3 regions of the Paenibacillus sp. AR247 genome follow, and region 1 is predicted to be linked to each of the others. Evidence: predicted binding sites of a transcription regulator. Region 1 holds the regulator's gene; each other region holds the start of a gene.
The links. The regulator Rex, encoded in region 1, represses fermentation and respiration genes when NADH is low (regulators of the CRP and FNR family bind a similar motif). The targets are predictions, from matches to a motif close to TTGTGAAATATTTCACAA.

Region 2: a site for Rex is predicted at 2,321-2,338, ahead of pflB (formate C-acetyltransferase). Genes of this name have one in related genera too.
Region 3: a site for Rex is predicted at 1,680-1,697, ahead of CPT76_RS31730 (helical membrane plugin domain-containing protein). Genes of this name have one in related genera too.

The regions. Positions count from the first base shown of each region.
Region 1 covers NZ_PCZT01000006.1:4,082-14,631, reverse strand. Annotated here, with positions in the region: gene CPT76_RS04945 (AAA family ATPase) at 1-1,208, opposite strand, end outside; gene CPT76_RS04940 (hypothetical protein) at 1,208-1,732, opposite strand; gene CPT76_RS04930 (cell wall elongation regulator TseB-like domain-containing protein) at 2,198-2,716, opposite strand; gene CPT76_RS04925 (amidohydrolase family protein) at 2,758-3,222, opposite strand; gene CPT76_RS04920 (redox-sensing transcriptional repressor Rex) at 3,119-3,814, opposite strand; gene dinG (ATP-dependent DNA helicase DinG) at 3,930-6,791, opposite strand; gene CPT76_RS04910 (tetratricopeptide repeat protein) at 6,945-7,574, opposite strand; gene panD (aspartate 1-decarboxylase) at 7,709-8,092, opposite strand; gene panC (pantoate--beta-alanine ligase) at 8,096-8,983, opposite strand; gene panB (3-methyl-2-oxobutanoate hydroxymethyltransferase) at 8,980-9,852, opposite strand; gene CPT76_RS04890 (biotin--[acetyl-CoA-carboxylase] ligase) at 10,126-10,550, opposite strand, start outside.
Region 2 covers NZ_PCZT01000009.1:2,054,317-2,064,866, reverse strand. Annotated here, with positions in the region: gene adhE (bifunctional acetaldehyde-CoA/alcohol dehydrogenase) at 1-1,529, shown strand, start outside; gene mobA (molybdenum cofactor guanylyltransferase) at 1,667-2,257, shown strand; gene pflB (formate C-acetyltransferase) at 2,368-4,638, shown strand; partial or broken gene pflA (pyruvate formate-lyase-activating protein) at 4,714-5,449, shown strand; gene CPT76_RS18140 (Crp/Fnr family transcriptional regulator) at 5,745-6,473, shown strand; gene CPT76_RS18135 (hypothetical protein) at 6,836-7,282, shown strand; partial or broken gene CPT76_RS18130 (response regulator transcription factor) at 7,317-7,968, shown strand; gene CPT76_RS18125 (sensor histidine kinase) at 7,961-9,082, shown strand; gene ndk (nucleoside-diphosphate kinase) at 9,145-9,549, shown strand; gene CPT76_RS18115 (hypothetical protein) at 9,777-9,965, shown strand; gene CPT76_RS18110 (OsmC family protein) at 10,226-10,550, shown strand, end outside.
Region 3 covers NZ_PCZT01000024.1:185,604-194,872, reverse strand. Annotated here, with positions in the region: partial or broken gene CPT76_RS31735 (NAD(P)/FAD-dependent oxidoreductase) at 1-1,025, opposite strand, end outside; gene CPT76_RS31730 (helical membrane plugin domain-containing protein) at 1,065-1,496, opposite strand; gene CPT76_RS31725 (CcdC family protein) at 1,947-2,465, opposite strand; gene CPT76_RS31720 (TetR/AcrR family transcriptional regulator) at 2,591-3,157, opposite strand; gene CPT76_RS31715 (MBL fold metallo-hydrolase) at 3,157-3,882, opposite strand; gene CPT76_RS31710 (RNA polymerase sigma factor) at 4,461-5,057, shown strand; gene CPT76_RS31705 (DUF4179 domain-containing protein) at 5,014-6,645, shown strand; gene CPT76_RS31700 (putative RNA methyltransferase) at 6,747-7,715, opposite strand; partial or broken gene CPT76_RS42525 (RrF2 family transcriptional regulator) at 8,166-8,602, shown strand; gene CPT76_RS31690 (N-acyl homoserine lactonase family protein) at 8,770-9,269, shown strand, end outside.

The sequences.
Region 1 (10,550 bases):
CCGTAGAAAATTTCCTCCGACGCCGCGCCGCCGAGAGCGATCATGATCTGCTCTTCCAGGAACGATTTCGTATACAGGTACTGCTCCGACTGAGGGTTATGGCGCACGTAACCGAGCGCCTTGCCGCGTGGGCTGAGGGCCACCTGGCTGACACTGCCCGGACGCACCAGCTCTGCCATGATGGCATGTCCAAGCTCATGGATGGCGACGCGTTTCTTCTCTTCGATCGTCGATTCACGGTCGGTGCGCTCACCCATCATCACCTTGTCGATGGACATGGACAGATGGCGCTGCTCGATCTCTTTCAGTCCTTCGCGCATCGTGTAGATCGCAGCTTCGTTCATGACGCTCTCGAGCTGGGCGCCGGAGAAGCCGTAAGATTCCTCGGCGATTTTATCGAGGTTGACATCCTCGTGCAGTGGCTTGTTCTTCGCGTGCAGCTCCAGGATGTGCTTGCGTCCCTTCTTGTCAGGCAGGTCCACCTGAATATGACGGTCGAACCGTCCCGGACGAAGCAGTGCGCTGTCCAGCATCTCCTTGCGGTTGGTCGCCGCAATCAAAAGGATTCTCGGGCTCTCCGAAGAATAAATGCCGTCCATCTCGGTCAGCAGCTGGTTCAGCGTCTGATCGTATTCGCGCTGCTGCCCGCCTTCGCGCTTGCCGCCGATGACGTCGATCTCATCGATGAAAATGATCGCGCTCTGCTTGTTCTCCTTGGCTGCCCGGTTTCTCGCATCGCGGAACAGATCCCGGACACGGCCCGCGCCGACGCCGACGTACATTTCTACGAACTCACTGCCGGATGCGGCAACGAATACCGAATCCGTGTAATGTGCGGCCGCCTTGGCCATCAGCGTCTTCCCTGTTCCGGGAGGTCCCGTCAGCAGAATTCCTTTCAACGGGCGAATGCCGAGCTTCTGGATTTCATCATGACGGATCAGGAAGTCCAGTGCCTCGCGCAGCTCCTGCTTGGCATTATCCTGGCCGCCGATTTCTTCAAAAGTGAGCTTCTTCGGCCCGCCCTTTTTACGCTTGCGTTCCGAAGCAGCACCTACCGTCAGTCCGCCTCTCATGTTGGTCATAAACAGGAGTCCGCCGATCATCAGGCCGGCGATAATGAGAGGGATGACATTGACCCCTACAAAAGCTAGAAAAATGAATAATACCGGCACAAATCCGATCAAAACTTCCTTCAGCAATCTAGGCATTATTCCCACACTCCCATCTTGCCGGGATCACGGGGCAGAACAAGAAACTTGCTTGAGCTGCCGTCCGTCAGCGTAATATAGACATTTTTCGTGTCCATTTCGGCTTTCGTCTGAATTCCGGTACCCTTAGCCAGATCCTGCAGCTTGACCGGAATTTCCGTATAGCGCTTGTTTTCCATCGCTTCGGCTACAGAGAACATCGCTTTATCCCAATACTGGTTCAGCTTGTCCGATGAATGATCCACAAAATCGAACTTCAGCGCCCGGGTGCCGACGACGGATTTGCCTTCGGTGGAGATTTTATCCGCCAAATCAGCCAAATTTACATTCGGCTTCAAATCGAGTTTCAAATCCACCTGATCGCGGGTAATATTAAAATGTGCGTTATTCACGCCCTGATAATTGCTGACGATCTTTTGCAGCGGACCCTGCAGGGTCGTTTGCCGATAAAAGAACCAGCCGCCAAACAGTACGGCTACCGAAACCACAACAGTTATAATAATAGGCAATGGACGCAATTTCACTTGTTGTCCCCCTTTCGAAATGGCAAAGCAAAAAAAAAGTAAACTTTAGATGACAAAAATAAATATTTCGTTATTGGTTCAAGTCCATTGGTCGGTCACCATGCTTCTGTTCCAGTCCGATTCGATGGATGGTTTTGCGCTTGTCGCGAAACACAAGCATCTCTTCGTTGAATACGCGCATCTGACCACACTTCTATATACCATGTTTTTCAATAAAGAGCAGAAAAATCATCTTCCAAGCTGAAGCGGGCTCCTGAATTTTACTGAAAAACGCTATCCTCTAATTATAGTACAATCCGGGCTGTTCGTCATATATATCTCTTCAATACAAATAAGAGTATATCACATTGTATATACTAAATCGAAGGTAAAGTGTGAATATATTTTAAATATTATCCTTTGTAAGCCAAAGAACCCCATTTGAGGATGGGGTTCTTTCTGCATGATATGGCCGTTTAAACAAAATCATCGATTGGGCAGCGTGAACGGGCTGCCGATTTCCGCTCCGTCGCTGAACCGGTAAAATTGATAGTAATAGTGATCTTTCACTTTGTAGAACAGCTGCCATACGTATTCTCCGTTATAGACACCCGGTACGAGGCGCATATCTTTAATGCCGGGAATGGAGCTTTTGATTTTGGCCTTCATCTTCTCTTTGGACATACCGCTGCTCAAAAGCTCTTGATGCACGGTATTCTGGCCTTCCTTGGGTTTTCCCTGATCGGTGAACTGCACCCAGACCATGACCTCCTGGCCCGTCTTGTTCGTTCCTTCCACGACCCAGTAGATGCTGTTCTGGTCCCACACAGACTTTTGGGCATCGGCGACCGACACGATTCCGGCTTCCTGCTTCGCTTTGGCAATAGCGGTGTCCTTTTCGCTCCATTGATCCTGCAGCACGTAAATAAAATAACGGTAAGCGCCGAAAATGATCAGCAGCAGGGCGACAATGCCGAGAAAGATCCATTTTTTCTTGTTCTTCAACCTGAACTTCCTTTCTGAAAGGTGAGCTAATCATCCCGGTCTTATCGGGAGAGAAGACCTTCAAAAGCCGCTTGGGCTTCCCTCCGGATGCGTTCCTCGTCCAGGGTGAGACAGCTGCCGTGCTTCACGACCTGCTTTCCGTCCACCCAGACGTGCTCAACGTCCTTCGCGCTGGCCGAATAAATGACGTGTGAAATGAAGTCCGTACGCGGCAGAAAATGAGCCTGGTCCGTATTCACCGCGATAAAATCCGCCTTCATTCCAGCCTCAAGTGCACCGACTCCCTCCAGGAACAAGGATTGGGCTCCGTAGATCGTGCCCATACGCAGCGCTTCCGCCGCGGGAACCGCCGTCGGATCTCCCGAGACGCCTTTATGTATCAAAGCAGCAAGGCGCATTTCTTCAAACATGTCCAAATTGTTGTTGCTCGCCGCACTGTCGGTTCCCAGGGAAACCGTAATGCCTGCCTGCATCATGTCGGTAACGCGGGCCACACCGCTCGCCAGCTTCAGGTTGCTGCCAGGGTTGTGTGATACCGTCACGTGATGCTTCGCCAAGAATCGTCGGCGCAAAATTCAGAATCGCTTCGATCCCGGCCGCAATCAGCTGATCGGCGACGTTTTGCGCTTCGAAATCCGGGACGGTAATAATCCCGATCCGGATATTTTTGCTTTGTATCGTTTCTTTCAGCTCATCCATGGCCTGTACCGTCAAGGTGTTGATGCGCGTGCCGATTTTGGACGGATTGGCGTCAAACACGGCCACGATCTTCATATTTTCCTTCAGGTAAAAGTTATAGTTGGACAAAGCTTGACCAAGATTCCCCGCTCCGACCAGCACCGCGTTGATCTGCTGGTCCAAATTCAGAATTTGACGGATCTTCTCGATGAGATAGGACACGTCATACCCTATCCCCTTACGGCCAAAATCCCCGAAATACGCCAAATCCTTGCGGATCTGCGCCGGGTTGAGATCCAGCTTCTGCCCGAGCTCCTGGGAGGAGACCGTGGCCACCTCCCGCTTGTTCAGCTCATTTAGATATCTAAGATAAATAGGCAATCTGCGGACAACCGCCTCGGATATTTTCTCCGATTTCATGCATGTTCCCCCTATTGAACGGCTTGAATATTTATTTGGTTATATAGATTGAACTAAAGTTTTCATTGAACTTCCTGTTCAAACCGCTTTAGTTCATTCTATCTAATGGACTCATTTAAGACACACCGTCCTGATGAAGCCATTCAGAGATGCGCGGAACCATCTGGTCTGTCTGCATATGCTCCATTTTCGGTCCAGGCAGCGAGTACAGGAAGTACTTCCCGTAATACGATTCGATGACGCGCGTGTCGTATACGATGACGATGCCCCGGTCATGGGCGGTGCGGACCAGCCGCCCGAAGCCCTGCTTGAAGCGGATGACGGCCTGCGGGACCGACAGCTTCATGAACGGGTTCTTCTTCTGGCGCTGCAGCAGCTCGCTCTTCGCTTCCACCAGCGGATGGTTCGGCGGCTGGAACGGAAGCCGGACGATGGCCAGGCACGTCAGTGCTTCACCCGGGATGTCCACGCCTTCCCAGAAGCTGCTCGTTCCAAGCAGCACCGAAGCGCTGCTGTCCGTAAACCGCCGGATCAGCTTCGTGCGGCTGCCGCTGTCTACGCCCTGTCCAAGCACGGCGATGTCGCTCTGTGCAAGGGCTTCTTTCAGCGGCTCGTATACCTGGCGCAGCATGCGGTACGAGGTGAACAGTACCAGCATCCGGCCGTGGGTCGCGATCGCAGCGTCCGCGAGTGAGCGGGCCAGCGTTTCGACAAACAGGGCGTCCCCGACGCTTCCCTTCACGCTTGGAAAATCCCGCGGAATGACGAGCAGCGCCTGGTCCCTATACCGGAACGGGGACGGAAGCTGGACCGTCACAAGGCGTCCGCTGTCCTGGTCCTCCTGCAGTCCAAGGTTGTCGATCATATACTGGAACGATTTATCTACGGATAAGGTGGCGGACGTCAGGATGACGCTCTTTTTCTTATCAAAAAACAGCTCCTTGAGCTGCTTGCTGACGTCAACCGGAACAGCGTACAGCTGGAGCGATTTGCTGCGGAAATGGCCGCTCGCCTCCATCCAGTACACGACGGTTTCGTCGTTCAGCGTCATAAAGAACCGGAGATTCTCCCGCTCGGAGCTGAGGTCCTTGAGCAGCCCGCCGATATCGGTGATCAGGCTGTCGGAACCGTAATCATCCTGCTCCTCCTTGTATTCGGACAGCATCTTTTCGCCTTTGCGGACGATTTCCCCTACCGTGACAAAAATCTGGTTTTCGAGCGCCGCCAGCGTCTCCCACTCTTTCGGCTTTTTCCCCGGCTGAAGGCGCAGCGTATACTGGCCGCCGTCGCCGGGAGCAGCGTCGCTCCGTTCCGGAAGCAGACCGAAGAGCAATTCGCTCAGCTTGTCCCAGTGCTCTTTAACATCGACCAAATCCTCGCTCATCCGGTCGATAACGGCGGTCCATTCACCGGCCTGCTCATATGCCGACGATTGAAGCAGCTGGCGAAGAGCCGGCAGCTGCCCGCTCCGGGCGTCCTTATAGAGCCGTGTCAGCGTATGGACGACCGTAAAGTACTTCAAATGAAGTCCGAGATGCTTGCCGGCAACGTCTTCCAGGTGATGGGCTTCGTCGATCACGAGCCGCTCGTAGGAAGGCAGCAGCTGATGGCCTGCCTTGACGTCCGTAAACAGCTTGGAATGGTTCGTTATGACGACATCCGCGATTCCGGCTTCATGCTTGGCCCGATGGTAATAGCACTTGCGGAACCAAGGGCAGGCACGGCCCTGACAGGAGTCCGAGTCGCTGCTTACGGTCTCCCAGAAGTCTCCCGCACGGCCACCGAGGCTCAGCTCCTCGTCATCACCCGATTCGGTCTGGGCGAGCCAGACGATCATCTGGGCGGCTGTGATGGTGTCTTCCTTCGGATTGATAAAGTCTCTTCTGTTTATTTTATGTTCAAATTTTCTCAAACACAAATAGTGCTGTCTGCCCTTGAACACAGCTGCCTTGAAAGGGAAGGGCACGACCTGCGTTAAGAGTGGGATATCCCGCTCCCGGAGCTGCTCCTGCAGGTTGATCGTATGCGTGCTGACCATCACCTTCTGGTCCTGCTTCACGCTCTGATAAATCGAGGGGATCAGGTAGCCGAGCGACTTGCCCGTCCCGGTCCCGGCTTCGATCAGCAGATGCTTGTCCTGATCCAGCGCATTCATCACCTGGTCGAACATGATCGTCTGCGGCTCACGCTCCTCGTAATGAGGCATAATATCGCGCAGCCGTTTTTCGATCTCGGCCAAATATTCCTTAAACTCGACGCCTTTGAGCGGATTGTCGTCCACTTCGTCGCGCGGCGGAGCCATTTCGGTCCAGTCATCCACCTTAAGCGCCAGCTGGCGGTAAAAGGTGTGGCTGTTCAGGTCTTGAGCAGGTTCCCGCTCCTTTTCCTGGCAGAGGCCGTCGAAATACCAGCCGAGGTCGCTGTCCTCATCGGCAAACAGCTCGGCCAGCCGCTGCAGCGTAATCAACGGCAGGCCGTTCAGCTCATCCAGGCACTTCAACAGAACGTATGCCGTTGCCAAAGCGTCGCTGTCGGCCTGATGCGGCCGGTCATGCTGAAGACCGAAGTGTCCGGTCACCATGCCCAGCTGATAGGAAGTCAGCGAAGGGAAGCATATTTTGAGCAGGTCGAGCGTGTCCAAAATCCGCCCAGAGAACGGCAAATAGCCGCACCGGTCGAGTGCGTTTTGCAAAAAATTAAAATCGAATGCTACATTATGCCCCACCAGGACCACGTCGTCGAGCAGCGGCACGAGCTCCATCATCATTTCTTCCAGGGCCGGAGCTGCGGCCACATCCTCATTCGTAATGCCGGTAAGTCCCGTAATAAACGGAGGGATTTCGATACCCGGGTTGACATAAGAGCCATACACCTTTGAAATCGTCCCATCCTCTTCTATAATGGCAAGTCCAACTTGAATTATTTCGTCTGCGGACTGGTTGCCTGTCGTTTCGAAGTCAAGTACGGCAAATTTCATGATTCCTAAATCCTTTCGTCCAGTCTCCTTAACAGCATAACAGAAGATTTCACATTTGAAAATTCAAGGAAGGAAAAACTTGAACTTCCGGTTCTATAGAAAAAGACGACACCCGGCGCTTTCCGTGCAGCGGGCATCGTCTTCTCACATGCATTACATCAGCGATATTAACTGGCTTCCATACTGAAGCTGACCGCACTGTTGCTGGCAAACCTGCAGATTCATTAACGGATCCGGGAACGAGGGATCATGCGAAAGCGCCAGCGTAAAATAATCCTGGGCCTTGCCAAGCTGCCCTTGCATCGCCTCGACACAGCCAAGCGCATTCAGCACCATCGCCTTCAGCTTGGGATGCTGGGCAAGCGGCAGAATCCACTGGAAATGATGGCGGGCTTCCGCCGGCTCCTCCAGGTGCAAATACGCCATGGCCAAGTACATCCGGGCCAAAAAGCTGTCGGGGAATTCGAGAATCACCTGCGCAAATTGCTGGGCCGCCTGCCTGTACATCAGCAGCTTGAAATATCCCTGCCCCCGGATAAAGGAATCCATCTCGACCTCGGGCGTTTCATGCTGCGGAAATACAGGCGCGATCTTGGCCTGCTCCCGGAAAGCGCCCATTTTCTCTTCAAAAGACAACCATTCTTCTATGATGCCGTCGCTCATCGTTTTGAGCAAATTCCACTTTTGAATCAGCTGATGCTTTTGGGCCTCCTGCGCTGTGGGGTAATGTTTCACGATTTCGTCTAACATGTTGTTCATTTCCGCGAATACATGCTGAAACATGGCTGCATCCCACCTTAACAAAAATGAAATCAGTGCGGTCACCTGAACTCATTTTTTGTTAACCCGGGCTTTTTCATTCCCGCTCCGGGCTGCCATTCCTTGTCTTAGCTTCCCCGCACATACATGACCAGTCCTTAAATAATCGTGGCGTGAACCTCTTTGCTCATCGTGTTCATCGGCTTGTTGGATTCATTCACAAAAACTACCGTCGGCTTGTGGCTCTTGATTTCCTCATCGGACATGACGGCGTAGGATATAATAATGACGGTGTCGCCGGGCTGAACCATGCGGGCTGCCGCCCCGTTCAAACAAATCACACCGCTCCCGCGGGGACCTGGGATGACATAGGTTTCCAGACGCGCCCCGTTATTGTTATCCACCACTTGGACCTTTTCGTTCTCCAGCAGGTCGGCGGCTTCCATCAAATCTTCATCTATCGTAATGCTTCCCACATAATTCAAATTCGCTTCGGTAACGGTCGCACGGTGGATTTTGGATTTCATCATCGTTCTGTACATCGGTCAATTCGCCTCCTTGGGATTAATTAAACGGTTATCGATCAGGCGCGTCCGACCGAAACGGACGGCTAGGGCCATCAGGACGGCCTCGTCCTTACGGCTGATTTCTTCGTCATCGGGATAAGGCAGAAGCCCAGGGAAAGACACGACCTCGGCGTATTCGATATCGGCCAGTGGAGACTGGCTGATGACGCGCTGCAAGAGGTTTCGAATGTCCCCGGCGGTTACCGCCGTCCCCTCGCTCACAGCGGCCGCAGCCTCGCGCAGAGAGCGTGACAGCACCAGCGCCTGCCGGCGTGCCTCTTCGCTCAGGTACACGTTGCGCGAGCTTAGAGCTAGGCCGTCTTCCTCGCGTACGATCGGGCAGGGAACAATCTCCACGTTCATGTTGAGATCCTGTACCATCTGCTGAAGCACAGCGACCTGCTGCACGTCCTTCATTCCAAAATATCCTTTATCGGGCTGAACGATGTTGAACAGCTTGCTCACCACCGTCGTCACGCCGTCAAAATGTCCCGGACGGGAGGCGCCGCAAAGACGGGTCGTAATGTCCGATACCATGATTTTGGTCTTGGTCGGCTGCGGATACATCGTCTCCACCGACGGAAGGAAGACCAGGTCCGCCCCTTCCGCTTCGGCCAGTGCCAGATCTCTTGCTTCGTCACGCGGATAAGTTTCGTAATCCTCACCCGGACCGAACTGGATCGGGTTAACGAAAATGCTGACGACGACAATACCGTTATCTTCGCGGGCACGGCGGATTAAGCTGGCATGCCCCTCATGCAAATAACCCATCGTTGGAACCAGGCCGACCGTGGCTTCCGGTCCCAAATTTATTTGTAGCGCCCGTATACCGCTGCGCAGTTCTTCGATCGTTCTTACAGCTTTCATGCGCGTCCCACCTTCTCCTTTCCTTTGCCGTACAAGTTCTCGACGACCTGATCGTCTGCCGTAAATACATGGGTCTCATCCGGAAAAGAGCGGCTCTTCACGTCATGAACGTACTGGCTGATCCCGTCGCGAACGATCGTTCCGATGTCACCATAGGTTTTGACAAAACGCTTGTCGCGATACGGGGATGCGTACTTAAACAAATCATGGAATACGAGCACCTGGCCGTCGACATACCGCCCGGCGCCAATCCCGATGGTCGGAATCGACAGCTGCTCGGAAATAAAGCGGGCCACTTCCTCCGTTACCAGTTCAAGTACGACACCGAATGCCCCTGCTTTTTCTAGAGCCTTCGCATCTTCCAGCAATCTGGCGGCATCCGCCTCGTCTTTACCTTGAATCCGGTAACCCCCGATCTGGTTCACCGACTGCGGCGTTAAGCCGATGTGGCCGAGCACGGGAACGCCGGCTTTGACGATCGTTTCGACCGCGGTGCAGATCTCGCGTCCGCCTTCCATTTTCACGGCATGGGCATGACCTTCCTGCATCAGGCGTTTGACGTTGTCCAGCGTGCTGTCGATGCTTCCGTGGTATGTCATAAACGGCATATCAGCCACGATAAATGTATGCCCGGCGCCTCTGACAACCGATCTCGTATGGTACACCATGTCGTCGATCGTCACCGGCAGCGTGGAATCATAACCGAGCACCACGTTCCCGAGCGAATCTCCGACCAGGATCATGTCCACGCCGGCTTCCTCCGCCAAGCTCGCCGAAGGATAGTCATAGGCAGTTACCATGGAGAGCGGAATGCCATCCGCCTTCATCTTTTTCATTTTCACGATATTCAGTGGTTGTTTGTTTGCCATTGTGCTTCTTCCCCTTTCGATGAGTGTGAAAAATAGGATAAAAACAAAAAAACCTTTTAAGTGTGTCACTAAAAAGGTCCGAAAGGGCATAAAGGGTCACTTGCGATCGTCCCTTCTGTCTCGGTCCTTCCGGCTCAGAGCAGAATCCAACGTAACGGCAATATTCCATTTGCAGTTATGAGGGTGTTCTTCAAACAAAAACATGCAGAGTGCAGTTCGATCATTCGTCGATACCGCCTCTACATGTCATTATACCAAAAGTTCATTATATTTTCATCGTCTAAGTTCGACATCTCCGGAAAAAACAGGAATCTGCTCGCCCGAATCGGTACGAACCCGAAGCGCGCCGCTTGCATCGAGCCCGTCGGCCATTCCTTCGATCGGCCCGCGTGCCGTCTGAATCGACACACGCTTGCCCAGCGTTACCGACAGCGCCTCCCACAGCGAGGCGACCGGCTGAAATCCGTCTTTGCGGTACAGCTCGTACAGCATTTCAAACTCTTCCATCACCGTAGCGATGAGCGACATCCGGTCGATCGGCTCACCCGCCTCGATCTTCAGGGAAGTTCCGACCCCGGTCAGCTCTTCCGGATAATCGTCAGGGTCCAGGTTGGCGCTGATTCCGATGCCGGCAATGCAGTAGCGGACATGCTCGTCCTCCGCCGCCGACTCCAGCAAGATGCCGCAAATTTTCCGCC
Region 2 (10,550 bases), on a different contig from region 1:
CGGCGCAGGGCATCGAGCGCGCGGCCGAAGTGGTCCAATTCGGCGGCATGGGACACTCGTCCGTCATCCATTCGAACGATGACGCCGTCATCCAGGCGTTCGCCAACCGCCTGCAGACCGGGCGCGTGATCGTCAACTCGCCTTCGACGCATGGGGCGATCGGCGACATCTACAACACGAACCTGCCGTCGCTGACGCTCGGCTGCGGTTCGTACGGACACAACTCGACGACGTCCAACGTCACGTCGGTGAACCTGATTAACGTGAAGCGCGTGGCCTACCGGACGGTCAACATGCAGTGGTTCAAGGTTCCGCCGAAGGTCTATTTTGAGAAGGGCGCGACGCAGTACCTTGAGAAAATGCCGAACATTTCCCGTGTGCTGGTCGTCACCGACGAGATGATGGTCAAGCTGGGATACGTCGAAAAGGTGGAGTACTACCTGCGCAAACGCGTCAACCCGGTAGCGTTCGAAGTGTTTTCCGACGTGGAGCCGGATCCGTCCGTCGAGACGGTAGAGCGCGGCACGAGGCTGATGGAGAGCTTTAAGCCCGACTGCATTATCGCACTTGGCGGCGGCTCCCCGATGGATGCGGCCAAGGCGATGTGGCTCTTCTACGAATATCCGGACACCAGCTTCCATTCGCTGAAGCAGAAGTTCATGGATATCCGCAAGCGGGTCTATAAATACCCGCGCCTTGGCGAAAAAGCCCAGTTTGTTGCGATCCCGACCACTTCGGGCACCGGCTCGGAAGTGACCTCTTTTGCGGTCATCACGGACAAGAAGGAGGGGAACACGAAGTATCCGCTTGCGGACTACGAGCTGACGCCGGACGTGGCGATCATCGACCCGGAATTCGTGTACAGCCTGCCGAAAACGGCGGTGGCCGACACCGGCATGGACGTCCTTACGCATGCCATCGAGGCGTACGTTTCCGTCATGGCGAGCGATTACACCGACGGGCTTGCGCTTCATGCGATTCGGCTGGTGTTTGAAAATCTGGAAAAGTCCTTCCACACGGCGGATCCGCTGGCCAGGGAGAAGATGCATAACGCGTCGACGATTGCCGGCATGGCGTTTGCCAACGCCTTCCTCGGCATCAACCACAGCCTGGCCCACAAGTGGGGCGGCCAGTACCATACGGCCCACGGGCGGACGAATGCGATCCTGATGCCGCATGTCATCCGGTACAATGCGCAGAAACCGACGAAGTTCGCGTCCTTCCCGAAATACAACCATTTCGTGGCCGACCTGCGCTATGCGGAAATCGCCCGGATCCTCGGTCTGCCGTCCCGGAATACAGAGGAAGGCGTCAACAGCCTGATCGAGGCGGTGCGCAAGCTGAACCAGTCGCTGGGCATTCCGGAGAAATTCCAGGATCTCGGCTTTGATCCGGCAGATTTCGAGGCCAAAGTGGATTATTTGGCCGACCGTGCGTTCGAAGACCAGTGCACGACGGCCAACCCGCGGATGCCGCTGGTCAGCGAACTGGCGGACGTTTACCGGAACGCCTTCTACGGCAAATTCTAGGAGCTGCACCGCATGATCCAGCCGGCTGCCGACCGAAAGCGTCGGCAGCCTTCTGTTTCAGAATCGTGATGTGCGTTGATCGCAGTGGAAAGGAGTGATTCATATGCTGTCCGGCGTTATTTTGGCAGGCGGCAATCATGGGTTCTACGAAAGGCGCACCTACCCTATTCCGGATGATTCAAGGAGAAACGCTGCTGCAGCGGCAGATCCGTGAAATGCGGAAGTGCTGCGGCGAGATTACGATTGTGACGGACGATCCCCGGCCGCTGCTTCGCCAGGTGGACCGGGATATCCGGATCATTACGGATTATTATGTCGGAAAAGGAATGCTTGGCGGCATGCACGCGGGCCTCTCCCTGTCTAAACACCGGGCCGTGTGGATCATCGGGTGCCACATGCCGTATCCCTCGGCCGACGCCGCTGAGCTGATGGCGCTGAGGCTGGAGGACGGGCTCGACGCCGTCCTGCCGATGATCGGCGGCAGGCTCCATCCGCTTCACGGTATTTATGAACGCTCCTGCGCCGTGTATTTTGGGCAGTTTTTGGAGAGCGGCCATACGGAAGCTGAGGGTCTGGTTCGCCAGCTTCGTTATCTGACGGTTGCGGAAACGGATTTCGGATATCAAGGCATGGACGGCGGCTTCGTTCGCACACTCGAAGATGCTTGGGGAGATGCGCTGACCGAACTTTTGGCTGACGAAGGGAAAGCATCAAAATCGTTCAAATAAAAATATGCGGCAGCGAAGATGGTGAGAAAAGTGAAAAGAGTGAGAAAAATCACTGTCTTTAACCTGTGAAAAAAGTAACATGAAAGCATAGAAAACGGAGGTGCTTGATCATGGCGATGAAAGAAAGCGAAGTAAAGAACCGGGCTGGATTCGAGGAGGCATGGCGCGGTTTTGCGGGAGGCAGCTGGCAGAAGAATATTGACATCAATTCATTTATCGGGTGCAACCTCACACCGTATGAGGGCGATGAGCAGTTCCTTGCGCCGCCAACAGAGAACACGCTGGAGCTGTGGGAGCAGGTCAGCCAGCTGTTGAAGGAAGAGCGGGAGCGGGGCGGTGTTCACGACGTGGACGTGAACACGGTCTCCACCATAACCTCGCATGCACCGGGATACATCGACCAAGACAAGGAAACCATCGTCGGATTGCAGACCGACGCACCGCTTAAGCGTGCCGTTCAGCCGTTCGGCGGTATCCGGATGGTCGTCGATGCCTGCAATGCATACGGGTATCAATTGAACCCGGAGCTGGAGCGCATTTTTACCGATCTGCGCAAGACGCATAACCAAGGCGTGTTTGACGCCTATACGTCCGAGATGCGAGCAGCCCGCAAGGCCGGCATTATCACGGGCCTTCCGGATGCCTACGGACGGGGCCGGATTATCGGCGACTACCGCCGCGTGGCGCTGTACGGTGTCGACCGCCTCATCCAGGGCAAGAAGGAGGAGCTGCTCCAGCTCGAAGTCGACGAGATGAGCGAAGACGTCATCCGGCTGCGCGAAGAGCTGTCCGAACAGATCCGAAGCCTCGGCGAGCTGAAGGCGATGGCCGCATCTTACGGACATGATATCTCGAGACCCGCGATGAACGCCAAAGAGGCGGTGCAGTGGCTCTACTTCGCTTATCTGGCAGCCATTAAGGAGCAGAACGGAGCGGCGATGAGCCTCGGCCGGGTATCCAGCTTCCTGGACATTTATATCGAGCGCGACCTCGCGGAAGGCACGCTGACGGAGAGCCTGGCGCAGGAGATCGTCGACCATTTCGTCATGAAGCTGCGGATCGTCAAATTTTTGCGCACGCCGGACTACAACGAGCTGTTCAGCGGCGATCCGACATGGGTGACCGAGTCGGTCGGCGGCATGGGGCTTGACGGCAAGACGCGCGTGACGCGGAACTCCTTCCGCTTCCTGCATACCCTCTACAACCTGGGACCTGCGCCCGAGCCGAACCTGACGGTGCTGTGGTCGGCACAGCTGCCGGAGAACTTCAAGAAGTTCTGCGCCAAAGTGTCGGCCGAGACCAGTTCGATCCAGTACGAGAACGACGACCTGATGCGTCCGCACTTCGGCGACGATTACGGCATCGCCTGCTGCGTATCCGCGATGCGGATCGGCAAGCAGATGCAGTTCTTCGGAGCCCGGGCCAATCTGGCCAAGGCGCTCTTGTACGCCGTCAACGGCGGCGTCGACGAGAAGAGCGGCGCCCAGGTCGGACCGGCCATCGCGCCGATCACGTCCGAGGTGCTGGACTATGAGGAAGTGAAAGCGAAGTTCGACGTCATCCAGGATTGGCTGGCGAAGTTGTACATCAACACGCTGAACGTCATCCACTACATGCATGACAAATACTGCTACGAGCGCATCGAAATGGCCCTTCATGACCGGGATATTGTCCGGACGATGGCCTGCGGCATCGCCGGCCTGTCGGTCGTGGCCGACAGCCTGAGCGCCATTCGTTACGCGAAGGTTCGCCCGATCCGCAACGAAAAAGGGATCGCGGTCGATTTTGAAATCGAAGGCGAGTATCCGCAATACGGCAACAACGACGACCGAGTCGACCAGCTCGCCGTGGAGCTGGCAGAAGGGTTCATGAACCGGCTGCGCAAGCATAAAACATACCGCGGCGCGATTCCGACCATGTCGGTTCTGACGATTACGTCTAACGTCGTATACGGCAAGAAGACAGGCAGCACGCCGGACGGCCGCAAGGCCGGACAGCCGTTTGCACCGGGCGCGAACCCGATGCACGGACGCGACCGCAAAGGCGCGCTCGCTTCGCTGGCTTCGGTTGCCAAAATCCCTTACGAGCACAGCCTGGACGGCATTTCCAATACATTCTCGATCATTCCGAAGGCGCTCGGCAAAGAGGACGCAGCCAGACACAGCAACCTGGCGGCGCTGCTGGACGGCTATACCGCAAGCGGCGGACATCATCTGAACGTCAACGTCTTTAACCGCGAGCAGCTGCTGGATGCAATGGAGCATCCGGAGAACTATCCGCAGCTGACCATCCGGGTATCCGGGTATGCGGTCAACTTCATTAAGCTGACGCGGGAGCAGCAGCTGGATGTCATCAGCCGCACGTTCCACGGAGAGATCTGAGCGTTACCGTTACGATTCGCAAAGCAATAAAGCAATGAAATCAAAAGTTGTCATCAAGAGAGGAGCGTGGCCCGCATGAAAGGCAGAATACATTCCATGGACACCTTCGGTACGGTGGACGGACCGGGCATCCGCTTCGTCCTGTTCATGCAGGGCTGCGCGCTGCAGTGCCAATTTTGCCATAACCCCGATACATGGGATACGAAGGGAGGACGCCAAGTTACCGTCGAGGAGATTCTCCGGGAAATCGAACCCTATGTGCCTTACTATAAAAGCTCGGGTGCGGCATCACGGTGACGGGGGGCAACCGACGCTTCAGGCGCCTTTTGTGGCGCAGCTGTTCAAGGCTTGCAAGGAGCGGTTCGGCCTGCATACGGCGCTCGACAGCTCAGGTTTCTGCGAACCGTCTCATGCAGGCGAGCTGATGCAGTATACGGATCTGGTCCTGCTCGATCTGAAGCAGCTGAACAACGAGAAGCATGAGCGGCTGACCTCCCAGCCGAATGACCGGATCCTGAAATTTGCGGCATGGCTGTCCGCCATCGGGAAGCCGGTATGGATTAGACATGTTCTGATACCGGGGATCACCGATCAGGCAGGAGATCTGACGCTGCTGGGGGAATTTATCGGACACCTGCGCAATGTGGAGAAAGTCGAGCTGCTGCCCTATCACCGGATGGGCGTATACAAATGGCAGCAGTTAGGTAGAACGTACGCGCTGGAAGAGGTGCCTACGCCAACCGACCGCGAGGTGGAGCGCGCAAGAGAGCTGATCGAAGCGGCGCGGAGGGTGGCGGCGTCCCGGTCATAATAGCGAGAAGCGTGCCGGGAATAGGAAGCGGCAGCCCTTAGCCCCGGCGCTATTGCCGAATCGTTCGCCGGATTACTCTCTGCCCCTCGGTTCCTTCCGAATCCGTCCGGATATTTCCTGAGCGCTACGTCGTTCCGTTGACGGGGCTGCCCTAAGCGACTTACCGAGTTAGGGTGTGATTTTTCTCATAGGATCAGGGGGTTACCCCTATGAAAAATCAGTGCATCCCCCGATAGGTTAATCCATCCCGAAGGGTTATGATAAAGGCAAAGATGTGCGGAAGGGGAAATGAACGATGGGGCAGACCGTGACGGGAACACAGGCGAAGCATCGCCGGGAGGGCTTGGAGCCGCTGCTGTCACAAGAGAGCTTCGAGAAGCTGGAGAGCATCATGTATAAGCGCAGCGCGGAAAAGGGCAGCTGCCTGTTCTGGGAAGGCGATCCGGCCGACAAGCTGTATTTCATCATCGAGGGCCGGGTGAGAACGACGAAGACCTCGGACAGCGGGCGGGCTTTGACGCTGTATCTGCATCATGAAGGGGATCTGGTCGGACAGATGGATCCGTTTCAGGATTCGGTGCACAGCTTCAGCGCCGAGGTCATGGAGGATGCCAAGGTCGGGGTCATTCAGCGCAAAGACCTGGAGGTTCTGCTCTGGCAGCACGGCGATCTGGCCGTCGAGTTCATGAAATGGATGGGCCTGATGCATCGTTTGACGCAAACCAAATTCCGCGATCTCATGATGTTCGGCAAGACGGGAGCGCTCTGTTCGCTGTTGATTCGCCTTGGGAATTCGTATGGAACGGAGCGGGAAGAAGGCGTCTATATCGATTTGAAAATCAACAATTCCGAAATGGCCGACATGATCGGGGCCACGCGCGAAAGTGTGAACCGGATGCTGAGCGATTTGAAAAAGGAAGACGTGATCGAAACGGTGGATGGCCATATCATTATCAAGGACCTTCACTATCTGCGTGATATTTGCCGCTGCGAGAACTGTCCGAAAGAAATATGCCGTATGTAATCCGGACCGGAGTAGGGAAGACCGGGCAGCTGCTGCCTGGTCTTCCTTTTGCTGCGCAGCAGGCATTCCGTACGGAGTGAGCCCACATTACAAACCAAGCTGGCCGTTTTGCATATATAGGTGGCAGCTCCCTGAGCGGGGAATCGGGGGATCCCCTTACATCAAACAGGCGGGCTTTTTTAGAAATCAGAAAATATAAACGGACGAGGCTAAACATCCGGATCTCGCAAAAAAACTTCAACTAAACGCGGTCCGGATTCATAGAATGTACGTCGCTAGACGTTTCTATTTTCAATAGAACTATTGGGAAAATAGGAATATCGATGTTCATGAAGCGCACGACTCGATAGAGGGGGATATGCATGGAAAGGGCAGTGACAGACGACGAATTCGACCGCCGGCTGGAATGGATTCGCCTGAAAAGCGGAAGCGATTTCATCGCTTATGCGCAGCCGGCCGGCAGCTCCCGCAGGATGGGATGGGACCGCATCCTGGGGGGCAGCAATGTCCGGGTGCGGCAGATGATGATCAAGCCCGGCGTTGGTTTGGGCGGCATGGTGATGCGCCATGGCACGGTATATACGGCTCACGAAGGGGAAAACCCGTTCATGCGTGAAGAATGTCCGGTTATGCTCGCCGAAAAGCTGCTCTCCGGTATGGCATTTCCGGTAACCACTGGCCATTCCACTGCCAGCAGCGGTATTCTATTGCTAGGGAGACGGGATGGCAGGGCATATGCCAAGACGGAGACGGCGTGGATCAAGTCCGCGCTATCCGGACGAAGCGCCTGTGAACCCGGCAAGAAATGATATGATTAGATCATAAAAGCAAAAGGAGGACGCCATGATCAACATTATCATTGTGGACGACCATGCCATGGTCAGGTCCGGGCTTCGCATGCTGCTGAGCGCGGCGCCCGACATTGAGGTGGCGGCTGAAGCATCCAAGGGACGAAGGCATCCGCATGGCCCTTGAGCATCAGCCGGACGTTGTCCTGATGGACTTAAGCATGCCTCACGGGAAGGACGGGTTAACGGCGGCGACCGAGCTCAAGCAGCAGCTGCCGGACGTGGCGGTTCTCATTCTGACCATGCATGACGACGACGAATACTTGTTCCGGGCGATTCATGCCGGCGCCGCGGGATATGTGCTCAAGAGCGCGCCCCATGAAGAGCTGCTTACCGCGATCCGCACGGTCGCCGGAGGTGACGCCTATTTGTATCCGACGGCGACGAAGCGGCTGATGAACGAATATGTGGAGCAGATGCGGAGGGGCGAGAGCACCGATTTGTTCGACGGCCTCTCGGAACGCGAGAAGGAGGTCTTGTCGCTGACGGCCATGGGCTATGCCAACAAAGAAATCGCCGAGCAGCTCGTGATCAGTGTCAAGACCGTCGAGACGCATAAGAGCAATCTGATGGAGAAGCTGGGGCTGAAAACCCGGCCAGAGCTAATCAAATACGCCATGAAGAAGGGGCTGCTGCAATTTGAATAAACAACCGGAACCCGGAAGGAAGATCATCGCCGAGCATGTCGAGTCGCTTCTGTCCCAGCTCGATGAGCAGCTCCCGGAATCCCGGTTCCGCACGGACTTGCGGGAATCGCTGAAACAGCTGGCGGATGTCAAATTCGCTCTGGACGAGTCTTCGATCGTGGCGGTGACCGATCGCCGGGGGAAGATCCAATACGTCAACGATAAATTTTGCGAAATCTCGAAATACGACCGCTCCGAGCTCTTGGGCCAGGACCACCGGATCATCAATTCAGGGACGCATTCCAAAGCGTTTATGCGCGACTTGTGGAGCACCATCTCCTCCGGGCGGGTCTGGACCGGAGATATCCGGAACCGGGCCAAAGACGGGACTTATTATTGGGTGAACACGACGATTGTCCCGTTCATAGGCGAGGACGGGAAGCCTTATCAATATTTGGCCATCCGCAACGAAGTCACCCGCCTGAAAAAGGTGGAGGAAGAGCTGCAGGAAACGCTGGCCAAGGTCATGACCATTCAGGAAGAAGAGCGGCGTAAATTTTCGCGCGAGCTCCATGACGGCATCGGGCAGAGCTTATTTTCCCTGCTAATCCAGCTGGACCGGGCCATTGCCTCCCCAGAGCCTGAGAAAGAAGACCTTCGCGGGATCCGTGAGCACGTCGCGGGGGTGATCGAGGAAGTCCGGGGGCTCGCCTGGGAACTGCGGCCGTCCGTTTTGGATGACCTCGGCATCGTCCCTGCGATCCGTACTTATATCGAAAACTATGCATCCCATTATGGGATCAAGGTTGCGTTTGAATGCAATTTGCGCAAGCGTCTGGATATCCAGAAGGAAACCGTGATCTACCGGGTCATTCAGGAGGCGCTGACCAATATCGCCAAATATGCCGACGTTTCCGAAGCTGAGGTGGAGATCAGGGAGCAAGAAGAAGAGGTTGCCGTGCGCATCAGCGACCAGGGGGCCGGTTTCGAGCCGTCTCTGCCAACCCAAGGGGTGGGACGCTTCAGTATGGCGGAGCGGGCCCGGATTGCCAGCGGCCGTCTCCGGATCGACTCCGCGCCGGGAAGCGGGACGACGGTAACGTTGACGCTGCCGAAATCAACGGCGAAACTGTGAGAAAGCTCACTTCTTTTTTTCGACTTAACCCGTAAGATGGGGGCTAGAAGGAGATGACAACGATGAGCGAAAAAGCATTCGTCATGATTAAACCCGACGGCGTCCGGCGGGGGCTGGTCGGCGAAATCGTCAGCCGCTTTGAGAAGAAGGGACTCCGTCTGCTGCGCGGCGAAATCATGGAAATTTCCCAGGAAACGGCGCGCGTGCATTACGGCCATCTTCAGGACAAGCCGTTCTTTGAAGAACTGGTCGAATATATTACGTCCGGACCGGTTTTTGCCATGATCGTGGAAGGGAAGGAAGCGGTGGTTAACACGCGTTCCCTCATCGGTCCCACCAATCCGGCTGAGGCGCCTCCCGGCACGATCCGTGGCGACTTCGGGCTGGCCGTTGAAGAGAATGTCATCCACGGATCCGATTCGCCGGAGCATGCGCGCAGGGAAATCCGGTTATTTTTCGAAAAATAGCGTTTGAACGCCACAAGTGTAATATAGGTCACAGTTTCAACTCATGTTCGGATATATAATGAAACTGCAGGGGGAAGCCGAAAAGAGCACGAATGCCGGACTTTCAAGCATTGTAACTTTGGAGCCCGGCCTCTTCCGCCCGATGATGTGAAGTGTTTCACAACTCTGGCAGTCTTTCGCATCATGACCTGGATGAGCAGTCCTATCACGAGAAGAGGTGAACGGTGATGACCGAGATCAATCGACTCCGCGACCTGACGACGTTTATGATCCACTGCTGTTATACCTGTCCGAAAGCTTACGAGTGCACGACCGAAGAGCAATGCCTGGCCTGCTGGAAGGCCCAGCATACAGGTGTTGAAGAGGAGCCGGATGCCGAAACGACGGAAAAGCTTTTGAAAGAGTACGCACTTTAGGCCGAGCATGGCGGATGAACGCCCTGAGAAATCTATTTATTCCAAATTAAGGTTTGTCCCAAATAGGCTAGATCATTGGGTCGTCGTTTTCGGCGGCCTTTTTTGTGTGGATTTAAATTTTTGCATGCGCGAATTGGATTTTTCTATTACACAAGCTGCTGGAGTTCCCCTATATTTATAATTACTACTTTTCTTATAGGATTTATAGAAAATTCCGTTGGTGGCATGGCGGAAAATATCAGTGGGAGGCGAAGTCCAATATGGCTGATCTGAATAAGTATTTGAAGCAAAAGAGGAATGCGCTGCTGCTCCGGCGAGCAAAGGCCGAAGCGGAGCCGGCGCAGGCCGTCAACACGCTGCGTGCCAAAGTGTCGGCCAAGGGAAGAAGCGGAGTTCGCGAAATCCGGATCCGGGATTACCGGGTGATCAGCGACAGTCCGCCTGACTTCGCCGGCTATGACCTGGGGCCTTCGTCACCTGAGCTTCAGCTCGGCGTGCTCGGCAGCTGCCTGACGCATATTACGCTCATTCAAGCCGCGGAACGCGAGGTGTCCCTGCACAGCCTGGAAGTCGAAGTGGAGGCGC
Region 3 (9,269 bases), on a different contig from region 1:
GAGTTCACCGGAGCAAATGTTTCGAACGCATGGTTTTCGAGCAGGGCATACAGGTTGTAGCCGATCAGCTCGCCCATTTGCCAAGCGATTTGCGCGGTTGGCGGTTGTGGACGTCCGCTTGGATCAAATACAACGGCGCTGTCCCCAGCTACAAACACGTCCGGATGGGAAGTGGATTGCAGGAATTCGTTGACGGTAGCGCGTCCGCGGTTTACTTCGAGGCCGGATTCGCCTACGAGCGGGTTGCCTTGCACGCCGCCGGTCCATACGAAGGTGTTGGTTACGATCTTTTGACCGTCTTTCAGGTCAACCACGTTGCCTTCCACGTTTGTTACAGGCAATCCTGTCAGGAAGGTTACGCCGCGTTTTTCCAGACTGCTTTGCGCGCGCTCGATGAGCGGATCAGGCAGTACAGGCAGGATTTTAGGGCCGGCTTCAACCAGAAGCAGCTTCACTTCGGCTGGATTTACGCCGTATTTTTTAGCCAGACCAGGCATGATATCAGCGATTTCGCCGACAAGCTCAACGCCGGTCAAGCCGCCGCCGCCGATGAGGATCGTTGCGTCAGCTTCGTTTTTAGTTTTGGAGTATTCGCGGATGCGGTCTTCGATGTGCTTATGAATGTTCAGCGCGTCTTCAGCAGACTTCAGCACGAAGCTGTACTGCTCGAGCCCTGGAATGCCGAAGTAAGCCGTTTTACTTCCGAGTGCGACAACCAAAGCGTCGTAAGACAGGCTGGAACCGTCGGAAAGTTTGATTTCTTTGCTGTCTACGGAGAAAGAGTTGACCGTTGCGATCTTCAGGTCGACTTCTTTGCCCTTGAACAGTTTTTCGAGCGGCATAGCGATGGCTTTCTCAGCAATGCTGCCTGCAGCCAGACGGTGCAGCTCGGTAATGATTTGGTGCGTAGGGTATTGGTTCACGACCGTAACCCGTGCTTGATCTTTGTTCATATATTTGCGTACGGTCAGAGCGGCAAGCAAGCCGCCGTAACCGGCACCCAAAATGACAATATGTTTTGACATGGTTTTTCCTCCGTCCTTACTGGTTAGATGTATAAAAGATTATTGTTGTTTTGCTTTTTCCGCAGAGATTTGAAGGTAAGCGTTCAGGAACCGGAAGATTTTTTGAGCTTGCGGATCCTTCAGCATTTTAAGCAGACCAAAAAGACCGATCACTTCGTTGCTGTCTTCAGCGCGGTCTTTCGCTTCGATGACAGTAGCGGCGATGTTCTTCACCGAATGCTTCACAGGCTCCACAATTTCGGTGATCGCGCCGACGGTGTCGCTCTTCAGCACTTTGTCGGTAGCAACGGTTTGAGCGAAGTCATAAGACTTTGTCAATAGATTCACAAGCTCAGTCAGCTTTGGAAGCTGGTCGACCAGAATCGTAAGGGATTCCTGCACCTCAGGTTTGAGCAGCTGGTCCAGCACGTCGTTTTGTTCCTTGCCGACAGACACGTTTTGTGTCTCTTGTTCAGAAATTGCTTCTGACATGTCCATTTCTCCTTTGCGTAAGCAGTTGTGCTTAAGTATTTTTATAATGAAAAGGAGCTCATAGACTCCCTTCGAAGGAGTATCTACAAGCCACAAGACCTTTTCCGTCCGAAAAGGCCTAGTCACTATCGTCCTCCTAATGTTAACATAAATGATCGTAAAAAGGACCACTTTACGAAAGAAATGTGAAAAAATATACATGGTATCGCCGCCATCGATTGGAAAAGAGCTTGCAGGCCGGGCGTCCAGCGCAGCGGACCCGCTTATTTCATTCGTTTTAAGCATTTTCCAAACGGCCCGGTGCTATGCATTGGCGGGTTTATTTTTTGAGGAATGTCTTCTGATATCAAAAAAGCCAATCTCCTTATCTTAAGGAAATTGGCTTATCGTTTGCCCCGGGCAGGAAACCCTGCGTGGAAGACGTTAGTTGGCTTAGTATCGATCATGGGATCATTCCGCCGGATTTAAGGGATCGGATACCGAATCTACGGCAGCGGGCGCATACTTCCGGTACTGTCTCAGCATGAAAATCCGCCAGCGGAGGATCATGCCAAAGGCCAGAATGAAGAACAGGGCGCCGGTCTGCGGAATCGATACATATTCCTCAATCACCTGGTGCAGCAGCATGCGGACGGCCAGCAGGGCGAAGAGGATAATGATAAAGCTCTTGGAGCGCTGCGCAAAGACCTGTCCTCCGTTTACTTCAAATTTGGTGCTGCGTATCAGCGGATAGGAGAACAGGAACCAGCCGACTAAAAAGGCGATGAGCGCCCACCACAGCGGGATTCTCACGGCCGGGGCGACGAACATCAGGAAACCGGTCGCCATGCCCATCGGCGGAATTAGTATTTTCTTTATCGTAACGGGTCTGTGGCTCGCCTTGAGACGGATGAATATGGTCATCAGGGCCAAAACCAACGTCCCCACGGTTGTTCCAATTTGCAAATACAAGGGACTGATATGAGGCACGTTCAAGGACTCCCCTCTTGTCAATATAATTAATCACATCTAATAGTATATCACACAAATAGAGAAGTAAACTTGAACGTCATATGACATCTTTACCAAGCCTTGAGGGCAAGCCTGCCGGGCGGTTATGCGCCGGATTCCAGTCCTTTCAGAAAGGCTCTCATGACAAAATGCAGGCTCTCGTCAAAATCCAGCTTCATCTGAAAGCCATTGTTCTGTTCCAGGGAGGCGAAGCCGTGCAGGAGGCTCCGCAGACCGCGGATCGTATGCAATGTGTTCTGTTCCCCGAGACCGTAGGGTTCGAGAACCCGGATAAAGATGCTCAACAGCTGCTCACCCAGCTTTGCGGTTTCCGGGGAATCCGACGCTTCGATTTTGTAAAAGGCTTCATAGAGGCCGGGGCGCTGACGGGCAAATGCCAAGTAGCTTGTGCTCAAGCTCAGGATCGCTTCCTCGCCCGATTTGCCGATGACCGCGTCGCGCATCAAATCGACGAGATGCTGCATGCAGTAAGCGGCAAGCGCGCTGCGCAGGTCCGGCAGTCCGTTCACGTGGTTATACAGGGAAGGGGAGCGGACGCCGAGCTTCTGGGCCAAAGCGGACAGCGTCAGGTTATCCAATCCGGCTTCATCGGCCAGTTCGGCCGCGGCAATCAGCAGGGTTTCGCGGTCAAGCCCCATGCGGCGCACCATTAGACCGCCCCCTTCTTCAAGGCCTCCTCGGCCCGGGAAATGGCGACAGCCATCTTATCGGTCGGCTGCGGAATCATTTTGCCGTGGCCGACCGCCAGCCAGGTCGGATTCAGACCGGCCAGCCGTTTGGCGCTGGCGATGGAAGTGGCCTTGCTCCAGGTGGCCATCGCCGGGAAAGGGAACAGCGGCTGCATATGGCCGGATACGGCCAGCGCCGCGCGGGTCTGGAAGGCGTCGCCCGCGATGAGTACGCCGCTGCGCGTGTCGTAGAACGCCATATGTCCCGGCGTGTGTCCGGGGGAGGCGACGGCCAGCAGCGACCCGATGCGGTCTCCGTCTTCCAGCAGCACGTCAGGCTTCGTGGTGACCTTGCCCGGGGCAGGGATGTCTCCGCGGATCGGCTCCTGCGGCTCGCCGGGCTCGAGCTCCTTGCTGCCTGCAAGGAGGCGGCTGTCGCGGCGGGAAATATAAGTCGTCACTTGAGGAAGAGCCGCCTTCAGCAGGTCGAATGCCCCGATATGGTCGCCATGTGCATGAGTAAGAACGATTCTTACGATCGGTTTGCCTAGGCGGGCGGCGGCTTGCTGGATGCCTTTTATGCTAAAAGGCATGCCGGCATCGATTAGGGTCAACCCGTCTTCTTCTTCAATCAGATACACATTAACGGGGAACAAGCGGGGCATAAAAGCAACCTGGGTTACTTGCTGAACGGTCGTCATTTTCATGGATAACTCCTCCTCAAGACTAATCATATTAGTATAATAACTAATGATATTAGTTTTGGCAATACCCCATTTAAAAATAATTGGCGGAGATGTGTAAAAAAATTGGTAAATATGTGATGGAAAACATGTAATGAGAAACATGTGAAATCTAGGACATGAGGATACGAGGACATGAAGGTAAGACGAGACATGAGGTATAAGAGATATATGATATACAGTACGCATGAGATAAAATGAAATTAAAGGATAAAAAAGCGTTTTCAATCAGGAAGATTTATACTATAATACCTATTGTAAACCCTTTCATATGTCTAATCTGATTTGGAGCTCCTTCGCTGAAGGGCTCATTTTTTTGTGATTTTGGGGATTTTGACTCCGAAAATCCCTCTCGAGTCCGCCGCTGTGATGTTCAGTGTGGCGGACTTTTTTGCGCCTGATCGGGTAGTCGGGGAGAGTTGGGACAATCCGCTTTGGCATCTGTTCGACCGATTAACAGATGTTTTTTCCAGAAAGTGAGAGCATTCGTCCTCATATGCCGTCTATAGATTCAGATGGCTATTAAAGCAGGGAGGATCGTCATGATAGACCCGAAACGGGAAAGCATGCTGATCGAGCAGGTGTTGGCGGGGCGCAAGGAAGTCTTTGCCGAGCTGGTCGATGCGCATAAAAACAAAATCTACGGTCTGCTCCGGAGTATGGGGGCGGGTCATCAGGATGCCCAGGATTATACGCAGGAGGCTTTTGTCAAAGCGTACCGCAAGCTGGCCAGCTACCGCCTGGAATCGAGCTTTGCGTCTTGGCTGTATACGATCGCGGTGAATGTGCTGCGGGATGCGGGAAGGCGGAAGTCGTTTCCGCAGGCCCCGGAGGAAGAAGCCTACCAAGCGGTACGGGATGAGAACACGCCTGAGAGGGCTCTCCTTCGGAAGGAAGCTCGGCAGGAGGCTTTGCAGTTAGTTCGGGAACTGCCTGAACAATACCGTCTGGTGTTTCTACTGCGGTACACAAATGAGCTGAGCTATGACGAAATCGGCAGTGTCACGGGTCTGACGGTGGATCAGGTTCGCAACCGGCTGCACCGGGCCAGAAAGCAGCTGCAAAAAAAGCTAAAGGGAAAGGAGGGGATCAGCCGTGAAATGCTTGAATCGTGCTCAGATGGAAGAGTTCATTCTTGAAGAAGCGTCTGCTGGGGCTGGCTTAAATATCCATGTGCAGAACTGCTCTCGCTGTCAGGCATTGATGGCAGAAGTCCGACAGGAGCAGGAGGCCTGGAGCCAGGCGCTGTACCCGGAGCAGTTGACGGATGATTTCACCCGGCAGGTGATGGCTTCCCTGGCTGATGTCCCGATTGAGCCTGCAGTTGAGGAGAACGAGCCAGACACGATTTTGTTAAGGAAAAAGGGGCGATCCCCGTTCATTCGCCGCGCCGCTCTGGCCGCAGTCTGCTTACTGATCGTCGCCGCCGCACTAACGGTTTACGCCCAGCCTTCGATAGCGGATTGGGTGAGGTCGATATTTGCGAGGGATAATACGGATATTGGGCTGTTGGATTCTCAAACACTCGGACTTGTCCAAAATCCGCATATCAAAGTAAAGGACAAAGGATATACATTAGAAATTAATGAAGTTGTTGTGGATGCGGCCCGGATTATGATGGGAGTCAAAATTACCGACCCGAATGGGAAGCCAGTGGTAAACAAGGTAGACTGGAGCCAAGTTACAGTTAAGGATACCGAGGGCAAAGAAGTGGCAAAGCTTTATTCTTTAGGGGGATCCGCCGTAATTGAAAATGTATCTTCACTTTTCCCGGACGGAGTTAAATCCGATACGCTCACCGTGGAAGGGAAGATTACCCAAATTGGGCGGAAGCTGTTTTCCCATAAGGTCGTTAAGGGGAATTGGAACTTCAAATTTTCCCTGGATATGAAAAAAGCGAATGAACTGACTAAAGTAACGCTATTGGATCAGCAGTATACTACACCAGATGGATTACACGTTAAGATGGAACGGCTGGTACGAACGCCAAGTGCTGTACGGCTGGAGCTATCTGCTTCATTAGATGGAAAGCTGGCTAAGCTGGTCCCGGAATCAGGTTTGGAGAATATGCTTCTCATGTACCATTTTGAGGATAAGAATGGAAATGACTTTTCAAGCGTCAATAACCATAGAAGTCCGCATATGGAAACGTTGATTGCGCAACAGCCTCAGTTGGATGGAGATACGCTTCACTGGTACTACACGTTTAAGTATCTTCCCTATGACCGCGAGAAGGTAAGGTTTGTTTTGGACGGGTATTCCATTCCTGTGATAAGTGACGATTCGGTGCAATTTCATCCTCTTGAATTGTCTTTGAAGCCTGTAGAGTTTAAAGGGCAAGGGGATTCATTAACGATCAGCAGCATGAAGATTGGCCAAGATCCGAATTCGCTCGAGAAAGAAACGGTTGGTTTGCTTCAGGTGAAAGGAAAATTCAGAAATATGTTTTCCCATGACGAATGGGTGATGAGAGACGAAAAATCAGGTAGGGAATTTCCCGCAAGCTTTAGGGGCTCTTATGGAGGATTGAACGAGTTTCAGGAAGTCAACGGCGACCCCGGCTTCATCGTCGAAGGCTTAACAACCCTTCCTGAAAAAGCGACCCTCATCCGCAAGGTCACCGACAAGTGGTACACCAACGTCAACTGGTCCTTCGACCTGCCGAAAGGCGAGCCCATCAAGGGACTGGAAAACGTGAATCCGGAGGATTATTGGGAGGCCCCATGACGATCTCCCAGCCCACCCCGATAACCGAATCTTTGTATAAAAAAAGCCCCTACCGGCCGCTGCTAGCCGATAGGGGCTTTGATGTCGATAAGACCGATCACTTATTCGTTCATCCCGCCGCACAACATTACATAATCAAAGGTGACACGCAGGGGGCCTTGCCCGGCAGCCTTCCGAATGGCCTCTTTCGGTACGCCCCAAGAGAGCGGGGTCATGCGCAAAAGATGCTCCAAAGCTTCCCCGGCGACGAGCATGCCGTATTCCACATGCTGAACATCCACGCTGGCAAAATTCCTGCCGAACAATTCGGCGGTACGCCCGGTAGCAGGAACGAGCCGTCGGGTGGTGCTGTCGGCAGTAGGATATGGTCGGTCGATTGTGCATCCGTCGGTAAACCCCTCGGCCGGAGACGGCCGGTTTGCAGCCTCACCTTGGAACAAGGCGCGGATTTCCTGCAAATATCGGCTCCCCGGGATGACTTTGATTACCAGGCCATCATCCTGGAGTAGGCGCTGGAACTCCTGGTAGTTCGCCGGAGACAAGATGTTCAGGATGACGTCGAACTGCCGGTCGGCAAACGGGCTGCCAGCCAGATCGGCCGCACACCAGATGGCGGGGACGCCCGACTTGGCGGCCAGGCGAATCCCTTCTTTGGCGATATCTACGCCCACGCCGAGGATGTCTGGAGCATCCGGCTTCTGCAGGGCAGACAGAATCGCCGCCAAATGGGAGCCCTCGCCGCATCCCGCATCCAAAATGCGTAATTCCCTCGATCGAGAAGGCGCCGCATCCTCAATTTTGTTGCGAATCGCATCGATCAGCGGGTCAAACAATCCGTGGCGGCTGGTTTCCCGCCGTGAAGTAAACAGGTCTTTGTTGTATTTGGACCGCACGGCGTGCGGAATCAAGTTGATGTAGCCGTCCTTGGACAGGTCAAAACAATGCCGGCTGCCGCAAATCATGCTGCCAGATCCGTCCATTTTCAATGGGCGGGAGCAGATTGGGCAGCGAAACAGGTGCTCATGCCGGGATATCAGTCCGGTGAGCACGGTTAATTTAGCGTTGTGCACCAAAAACACCCCATTCATTCGTTTTCCGTTTGAATGAAAAAGGCACAGACAAATAAACCCTCGTCAGTATTTTTAAAAAAACGGGGCTTTTGTTATCTGTACCTTACATTAACGGTAACGAATAAACTGAATGATCATGGTTTACACAACCTCTTTCACGCAGGATTTAGGGAGCCTGCAGCCTTAGATCTAAAGGACAGGATCCCGCTTTAGTATAACAAACTTTTCAAAGCCGGGAAAACGATCGCTGGATCTGTCAGGAGAGGAGGTTTAATCCAAGGGGATTTAAGTCAAACTAAGCATACTGGTCCGGAGGAAAAACAAAACAGCCCCGGCAGTCTCGTTAACGTCCTTTATTTATTTTTCAACGGAAAACGTTCCAAACCCTGGCAATCCGGTTGACACAAGCAACTGTAAACCATATAATTACAGTAATAAGGGGGAGCGAAAATGAATAGTGAGTTCAACATTGCCGTCCATTGTTTAACCCTTCTTAGCTTGAAAGAAGAACGAATGGCTAACAGTGAAGAGATTGCCAAGAGTGTCTGCACGCATCCGGCACGGATTCGGAAAGTGCTTGGACTGCTGCGCAACAGGGTATGTAACGACCAAGGAAGGTGTCGGCGGGGGCGTATTTGCTGAATCCGGGCACCGAGAAGGTCACATTGGGTGATTTGTACCGTCTGCTTGCAAGAGGATCCTTGAAGCCGAGCTGGTGTTCAGGCGGAGAGGAGCTGCCTTGTGAAGTGGCTTCCAATATCGAGGGAATTATGGATCAGATATACAGCGGTGGTGAAGCCGCGCTGGAGCGGTATCTGGATGGCATTACGCTGACGGATGTCATTAAGCAGATCGAGGAAGCGGGCAGCGCGGCAAACCCCACGTGATGAACAGAATGGAACGACATGAAGTCCGGCTTAAGCCGGGCTTTTTTGTGCTGTTCCTGGAGTGCGGCACGAACTTTCGGGTTCGTATATCACTTTAAAGTGCCTTCTTCCCGAAAATCGCTAAACATTGGATAATGCGGATAACCGATCTAGGGAGGGGAGTTATTATGAACGATTTTGTTAAGGTGGAGGTACTTCATACCGGCCGATTGAAATATGACCGCTCGCTTGCATTTAAGGAACTGGACAGCATCCCTCCGGTGAATCAGCGGGGCGAATCATTCCAGTCCGAGGTTCCGCTGTCCAGCTATTTGATTGAGCACCCCAGTGGACGGCGCGTTGTAGTCGATGCCGGATGGCATGAGGATATACGAACCCGGCCGGAGCAGCACCTGGGCAGCGATTTATGGCAGTTCATCGAATACGATTTGCCTGCCGGCAGCTCTGTCAGAGAACAGCTGCAGGCGCGCGGGCTTACCCCGAAAGATATTGACCTTGTTGTCATCAGCCATCTGGATGTCGATCATATCAGCGGCCTTGGGCTGCTGAAGGGTGCGGGGCGTTTTCTCGTCAGCCAGCCGGAATGGGAGTTTGCGGCCGTGAGCCAGGAGGCATGGCATCGGGAAGTGCCCTTAACGCCGTTTGCTCTCGAGCCGATTCCCTACGG